Linked DNA regions of Rhodoligotrophos appendicifer. The protein of the gene in region 1 interacts with the protein of each later gene in a pairwise test. Links are inferred from orthologs where the notes say so. Each region holds a gene or a part of one and is shown on either strand. Other genes may lie near its edges.

Region 1 (3,199 bases):
CCGCGGTGATCGCCGAGGCGGGATTCGACATCGTCTCGGGCGGTACGGACACGCATCTCATGCTCGTGGACCTGCGGCCGAAGAAGCTCACGGGCAAGGATGCCGAGGCGGCCCTGGGTCGAGCCAACATCACCTGCAACAAGAACGGCGTGCCCTTCGATCCAGAGAAGCCCACCATCACCTCCGGCATCCGCCTGGGGACGCCCGCCTGCACGACGCGCGGTTTCGGGGTTGCAGAATTTCGCCATGTGGGTGAGATGATCGTGGAAGTGCTCGACGGGCTCGTGCGCAATGGCGAGCAGGGGAACGGGCAGGTTGAGGCCGCAGTGAAGCAAAAGGTCCTCGAACTCACCGGTCGGTTTCCGATCTATAGCTGACACGATCAGCGGAAAGGCGGGAAGGGATGCGCTGTCCCTATTGCGGGAACACCGACACGCAAGTGAAGGATTCGCGCCCGACCGAGGACAATTCGGCCATCCGAAGACGCAGATCGTGTCCCGATTGCGGGGGGCGCTTTACGACGTTCGAGCGGGTGCAGCTGCGCGAGCTCATGGTGCTGAAGCGTTCGGGCCGACGGGTGCCGTTCGAGCGGGACAAGCTGGTTCGATCGCTGCAGATCGCCCTCAGGAAAAGGCCGGTCGACCCAGATCGGGTCGAACGCATGACCAGCGGCATCGTGCGCCGCCTCGAGAGCCTCGGTGAAAACGAGGTTCGCTCCGAAACGGTCGGCAAGCTCGTCATGGAGGCGCTGAAGGCGCTTGACGACGTCGCCTATGTCCGCTTCGCCTCGGTCTATAAGAACTTCCGCGAGGCCAAGGATTTCGAGGAGCTGCTCGGGGAATTGTCCGGGGATGGGGAGCGGCCGGTCGACGAGAACCGGGAATGAGCCGAAAGCCTGCTGGAAGCTCGCCCATGACCGAGATTCGTCCCTATGACGCTCATTTCATGACTTTGGCCCTGCGCCTGGGTCGTCGCAACATCGGCAATACCGGTCCCAATCCAGCGGTCGGTTGCCTGATCGTGGACGAAAGCTTTACGCCGCCACAGATCATCGCTGTGGGCTGGACCGGGCGCGGTGGGCGCCCCCATGCCGAGCAGGTCGCTCTGGAACATGCCGGCGAGAAGGCGCGAGGCGCTACGGCCTATGTGACCCTGGAGCCCTGTGCCCATTACGGCAAGACACCGCCCTGCGCAAAAGGACTGGCAGAGGCGGGAGTTGCTCGCGTCGTCACAACCTGTGTCGATCCCGACCCGCGGGTCTCGGGACGGGGGCATGCCATGCTGCAGGAGGCGGGCATTTCGGTCGTCACCGGGGTGATGGCGGCTGAGGCGCGCCAGGACATGGTCGGATTCCTCACCCGCATGACACTGGGGCGGCCCCACATGATTCTCAAACTCGCCGTCTCGGCGGACGGAAAAATTGCGGCTCAGCCTGGGGTTTCCACCACGATCACCGGCGAGGCAGCACGGGCGCGCAGCCACCTGATGCGCGCCGAATCCGACGTTATCCTCGTCGGTCGCAACACGATCCTCATCGACAATCCGGCGCTCACCTGTCGTCTGCCAGGACTGGGCGATCGGTCACCCATCCGGGCGGTGGTGGCCTCCGAAGGACTTATTCCGCCCAGATCGGTGCTGGCCACCACAGCACGCAAAACTCCCGTGTGGATTCTCAGCGCGCGCGAGCCCGACAATTGGGAGGCCGAGACGCTGCTTTCGGCAGGTGTCGAGATCCTGGTTTGCGGCGAAGGCAAGGGGCGAAGAGTCGATCTCGGACGAGCTCTGGCGACGCTTGGCGACCGTGGCGTGGGCCGGGTGATGGTGGAAGGCGGCGCGCAGATCGCAGCCGGCCTGCTTGCCGCCGATCTGGTGGATGAGGTGGCCCTGTTCACCTCCCGGAAGGAACTGGGGGACGAGGCCGTCGATGCGCTGGGCGGGACACCCATCAAAAGCATTACCGAGTCTGCGCGCTTCGCGCTTAACGAGGAAGAATGGTTTGGTGAAGACCGGCTGACGGTTTATGTGAGGGCGGCCGCGACATCCGGCTAACACCATCGGCTCGTTTGAAGGCATCCCATGTTCACAGGCATCGTAAGCGATATCGGCGAATTGGTCGCTCAAGAGGATGCGGGCGACCGGCGCCTGACCATCGCCTGTCATTATGACCCCGCCACCATCGCGCTAGGAGCCTCGATCGCCTGCTCGGGCGTTTGCCTCACGGTGATCGAAACCGGTCCCTATCAGATGGACCGCAGCTATTTCGTCGTGCAGGCGTCCAAGGAGACGCTGGATGTGACGACGCTGGGCCAATGGCGCATCGGCACGCGGATCAACCTGGAACGCGCGCTGCGGATAGGTGACGAGCTGGGAGGTCATCTCGTCACGGGCCATGCGGACGGCATGGCTGCGGTGGTCGGACGTGAACCCGAGGGCGGGTCCATGCGCTTCCGGTTCCGCGCACCCGACGCTCTAGCGCGCTTCATCGCTCCAAAGGGATCCGTTTGCCTGGATGGAACTTCGCTGACGGTGAACGAGGTCGACGGGTCCCTGTTCGGCGTCAATATCATCCCCCATACGCAAGAGGTCACCACCTGGGGACAGATCACCGCCGGCGATAAAGTGAATATTGAGATCGATACCATGGCGCGCTATGTGGCCCGCCTTAACGAGACGGCCTAGATCCCAGGCCGCGCAACCCGACGGATGTTTCCCATGGCCTTTCCGCGCATTCTGATCATCGAGGCGCGCTTTTACGATGAGTTGCTAGACGAGATGGTGCGCGGCGCTGTCGCCGCCATCGAGGCAGAGGGGGGCGAATATGAGCTCGTCACCGTCCCGGGAGCGCTCGAAATTCCAGCCATCATCGCTTATGTAGAGAACGGACGGCGGCAGGCCTTTGACGGCTATGTCGCGCTGGGCTGCGTAATCCGCGGGGAAACCCATCATTTTGACATCGTCGCCAATGAATCGGCGCGGGCGCTGATGGATCTCTCGGTCAATCGGGGGCTGGCCATCGCCAATGGCATCCTGACCGTGGAAGACGACGAGCAAGCCTGGGCCCGGGCGCGCGTGGGCGAGTTGAACAAGGGAGGCGCGGCCGCGATGGCTGCGATCCACATGGCGCGGCTGAGGGCCGAGCTGCAAGGTTAGAATGATGAGCGAACCGGCACAAACGACCCGCGACAAGACCTTGATGCCG
Region 2 (3,143 bases), on another replicon or contig:
CTCCCCGGCGCGCGCCATCTCCGCCGGCCCATAGGCCCGCCAGCCGGCGGCGGTGCGGGCGGGCACCACGAGTCCGCGCTGCTCATAGAGCCGCAGGGCTTTCGGCGAGACGCCGAGGCGCTGTGCGGCCTCGGAGGCTGACAGGACGGGGGCGGTGGACGGCACGAATCACCTCGTTGCGTTGCGGACCGCTCCCTTATCGAGGCAGCCCCAGGGGCCGGGTCAAGGGCTGTCTGATGGCGCTGCGCCCTCGGACGGGAGCGCGTCCCGGGACCCCGCGACGCCCGCGACGCCTTCAACCGCTTCCGTTCCGCTGGCTTTGCCACTATAACACCCGGCGAAACTCCCCGTGACATCGAGAAGGTGACTTGGAAAGCATGGGCAAGGACAAGGCCGTCATCGATCGCGACATGATTCGCGACCTTGCCGATCTCCTGAACGAGACCGGCCTCCTGGAAATTGAGGTCGAGCAGGACGGCTTGCGCGTCCGCGTGTCTCGCGCCGGTCAGGCCGTGAATCATTTCGTACCCGCCCCCGGCTCCGCGGGCCCGGTGGAACCTGCCCCCGCTCCGGTCCCCACCGTCGCCGATCCCGCCAAGCATCCCGGCGCGGTGAAATCGCCCATGGTCGGCACGGCCTATCGGGCGCCCGCCCCCGGCGCGGCGACCTTCGTTGAAATCGGCCGCGAGGTCACCAAGGGCCAGACGATCCTCATCGTCGAGGCCATGAAGACCATGAACCAGATCCCCGCCCCCCATTCCGGCAAGGTCACCGCCATTTTCGTGGAGGATGGCAATCCCGTCGAATTCGGCGAGCCCCTGATGATCATCGAGTGATGAGCGGCCATGTTCGATAAGGTCCTCATCGCCAATCGCGGCGAGATCGCGCTGCGCATCCTGCGCGCCTGCCGCGAGCTCGGCATCGCCACGGTCGCGGTCCATTCGACCGCCGACGAGAACGCCATGCATGTGCGCCTGGCCGATGAAAGCGTCTGCATCGGACCGCCGCCGGCCCGCGACAGCTATCTGAACATTCCCTCCTTGCTGGCCGCCTGCGAGATCACCGGGGCCGATGCCGTCCATCCCGGCTATGGCTTCCTCGCCGAGAACGCCCGCTTCGCCGAGATCCTGGGCGAGCACAACATCACCTTCATCGGCCCGAGCCCTGAGCATATCCGCATCATGGGCGACAAGATCGAGGCGAAGAAGACCGCAATCCGCCTAGGCATCCCCGTCGTCCCCGGCTCGCCGGGCGCCGTCCGCTCCGGCGACGAGGCGGCCCGCATCGCCGAGGAGATCGGCTTCCCCGTCCTCATCAAGGCCGCTGCCGGCGGCGGCGGGCGCGGCATGAAGGTCGCCCGCACCCCGGCCGATCTCGCCGAGGCGCTGACCACGGCCCAGACCGAGGCCAAGGCGGCCTTCGGCGACGACGCCGTCTATCTCGAGCGCTATCTCGCCAAGCCGCGCCACATCGAGGTCCAGATCCTCGGCGATGGCCAGGGCAACGCCGTCCATCTCGGCGAGCGCGACTGCTCGCTCCAGCGCCGCCACCAGAAGCTCTGGGAGGAGGCCCTCTCGCCGGCCCTGAATGCCGACCAGCGCCACGCCATCGGCACCCGCGTCGCCACCGCCATCGCCGATCTCGGCTATTCCGGCGCCGGCACCATCGAGTTCCTCTACGAGAATGGCGAGTTCTTCTTCATCGAGATGAACACACGCCTGCAAGTGGAGCATCCGGTGACCGAATCCATCACCGGCATCGACATCGTCCAGGAGCAGATCCGCATCGCCGCCGGCGCCAAGCTCTCCTTCACCCAGGACGACATCGTCTTCTCCGGCCACGCCATCGAGTGCCGCATCAACGCTGAGAACCCGTTGACCTTCACTCCCTCGCCCGGCCACATCGATTCCGTCCACGTGCCCGGCGGCCTGGGTGTGCGCGTCGACAGCGGGATCTATGCCGGCTACACCGTGCCCCCTTATTACGACAGCCTCATCGCCAAGCTGATCGTCATGGGCAAGAGCCGCAACGAGTGCCTGATGCGCCTGCGCCGGGCTTTGGGCGAATATGTCATCGAGGGCGTCGAGACCACGATCCCGCTCTTCATCGATCTGCTGAAGGACGATGACATTATCGACGGCAATTACGATATTCATTGGCTGGAAAATTATCTCGAGCGCCGCCGGCAATGATGGACCGCGTGCTCGGTCAGTAAGAGACGACGATGAGCACCATCACGCCGCAGATCCTGCTCAAGGCCTATGCCGCCGGCATCTTTCCCATGGCGGAGAGCGCCGACGATGCGGGCCTGTACTGGATCGACCCCGAGCGTCGCGGCATCATCCCCCTCGATGAGGTCCACGTCCCCCGCCGCCTCAAGCGCACCATCCGCCAGGGCGACTTCGAGGTCCGCATCGACAGCGATTTCGACGCCGTCATCGGCGCCTGCGCCGAGCCCAAGCCGGGGCGCCGGTCCACCTGGATCAACAGCCGCATCCGTGGCCTCTACGGCCAGCTCTTTCGCATGGGCTTCTGTCATACGGTCGAATGCTGGCAGGGCGACGCCTTGGTCGGCGGCCTCTACGGCGTCCGCGTCGGCGGCGCCTTTTTCGGCGAGAGCATGTTCTCCCGCACCCGCGACGCGAGCAAGGTCGCCCTCATCCACTTGGTCGCCCGCCTGAATGCCGGCGGCTTCACCTTGCTCGACACCCAGTTCGTGACCGACCATCTGACCCGCTTCGGCGCCCGCGAGATCCCCCGCGAGGACTACCACGCCATGCTGGACGAGGCCCTCTACATGGAAGGCGATTTCCACGCCTTTACCGAGGATGCCGACCCCGAAGCCGTCCTCACCCTCGCCCAAGCCCTCCTCCCAACCGCCCCCTGATCCCACCCGTCATCCCAGACGAAGCAAAGCGCAGATCCGGGACCGCCAAGACCTCAGAGCCCTCATCCTGAGGAGGCCCGCAGGGCCGTCTCGAAGGACGGAACCCCATGCCGCCCGGGATCCCGGGCCAAGCCCGGGATGACAGTGATAAGAAAGTCCTCATCCTGAGGAGGCCCGCAGGGCCGTCTCGAAGGACGGGACCCCATGCGGCAAGAGATCCCCGGGTCGAGCCCCCGGCCGACAGCCAGAACAACCT

The links.
Region 2: the proteins of ribD (region 1) and accC interact in binary tests that used the Escherichia coli proteins (3 or more experiments, as listed by UniProt). The link is inferred for Rhodoligotrophos appendicifer from one-to-one orthologs.

The regions. Positions count from the first base shown.
Region 1 is NZ_VHKL01000003.1:128,069-131,267, reverse strand. Bases 101-2,980 are described here. They hold ribD (bifunctional diaminohydroxyphosphoribosylaminopyrimidine deaminase/5-amino-6-(5-phosphoribosylamino)uracil reductase RibD), read left to right. Parts: upstream 101-912; coding sequence 913-2,049; downstream 2,050-2,980. Other genes in these bases: ribH (6,7-dimethyl-8-ribityllumazine synthase), read left to right, coding at 2,713-2,980; FKM97_RS07500 (riboflavin synthase), read left to right, coding at 2,077-2,679; nrdR (transcriptional regulator NrdR), read left to right, coding at 404-886; glyA (serine hydroxymethyltransferase), read left to right, coding at 101-377. In the rest of the region: more of glyA, read left to right, coding at 1-100; more of ribH, read left to right, coding at 2,981-3,150; transcription antitermination factor NusB, read left to right, coding at 3,155-3,199. UniProt on the Escherichia coli protein: Converts 2,5-diamino-6-(ribosylamino)-4(3h)-pyrimidinone 5'-phosphate into 5-amino-6-(ribosylamino)-2,4(1h,3h)-pyrimidinedione 5'-phosphate.
Region 2 is NZ_VHKL01000012.1:18,991-22,133, forward strand. What follows is about bases 195-3,018. They hold accC (acetyl-CoA carboxylase biotin carboxylase subunit), read left to right. Parts: upstream 195-845; coding sequence 846-2,192; downstream 2,193-3,018. Other genes in these bases: accB (acetyl-CoA carboxylase biotin carboxyl carrier protein), read left to right, coding at 378-836; aat (leucyl/phenylalanyl-tRNA--protein transferase), read left to right, coding at 2,225-2,887. In the rest of the region: FKM97_RS23000 (MerR family transcriptional regulator), read right to left, coding at 1-165. UniProt on the Escherichia coli protein: This protein is a component of the acetyl coenzyme A carboxylase complex; first, biotin carboxylase catalyzes the carboxylation of the carrier protein and then the transcarboxylase transfers the carboxyl group to form malonyl-CoA.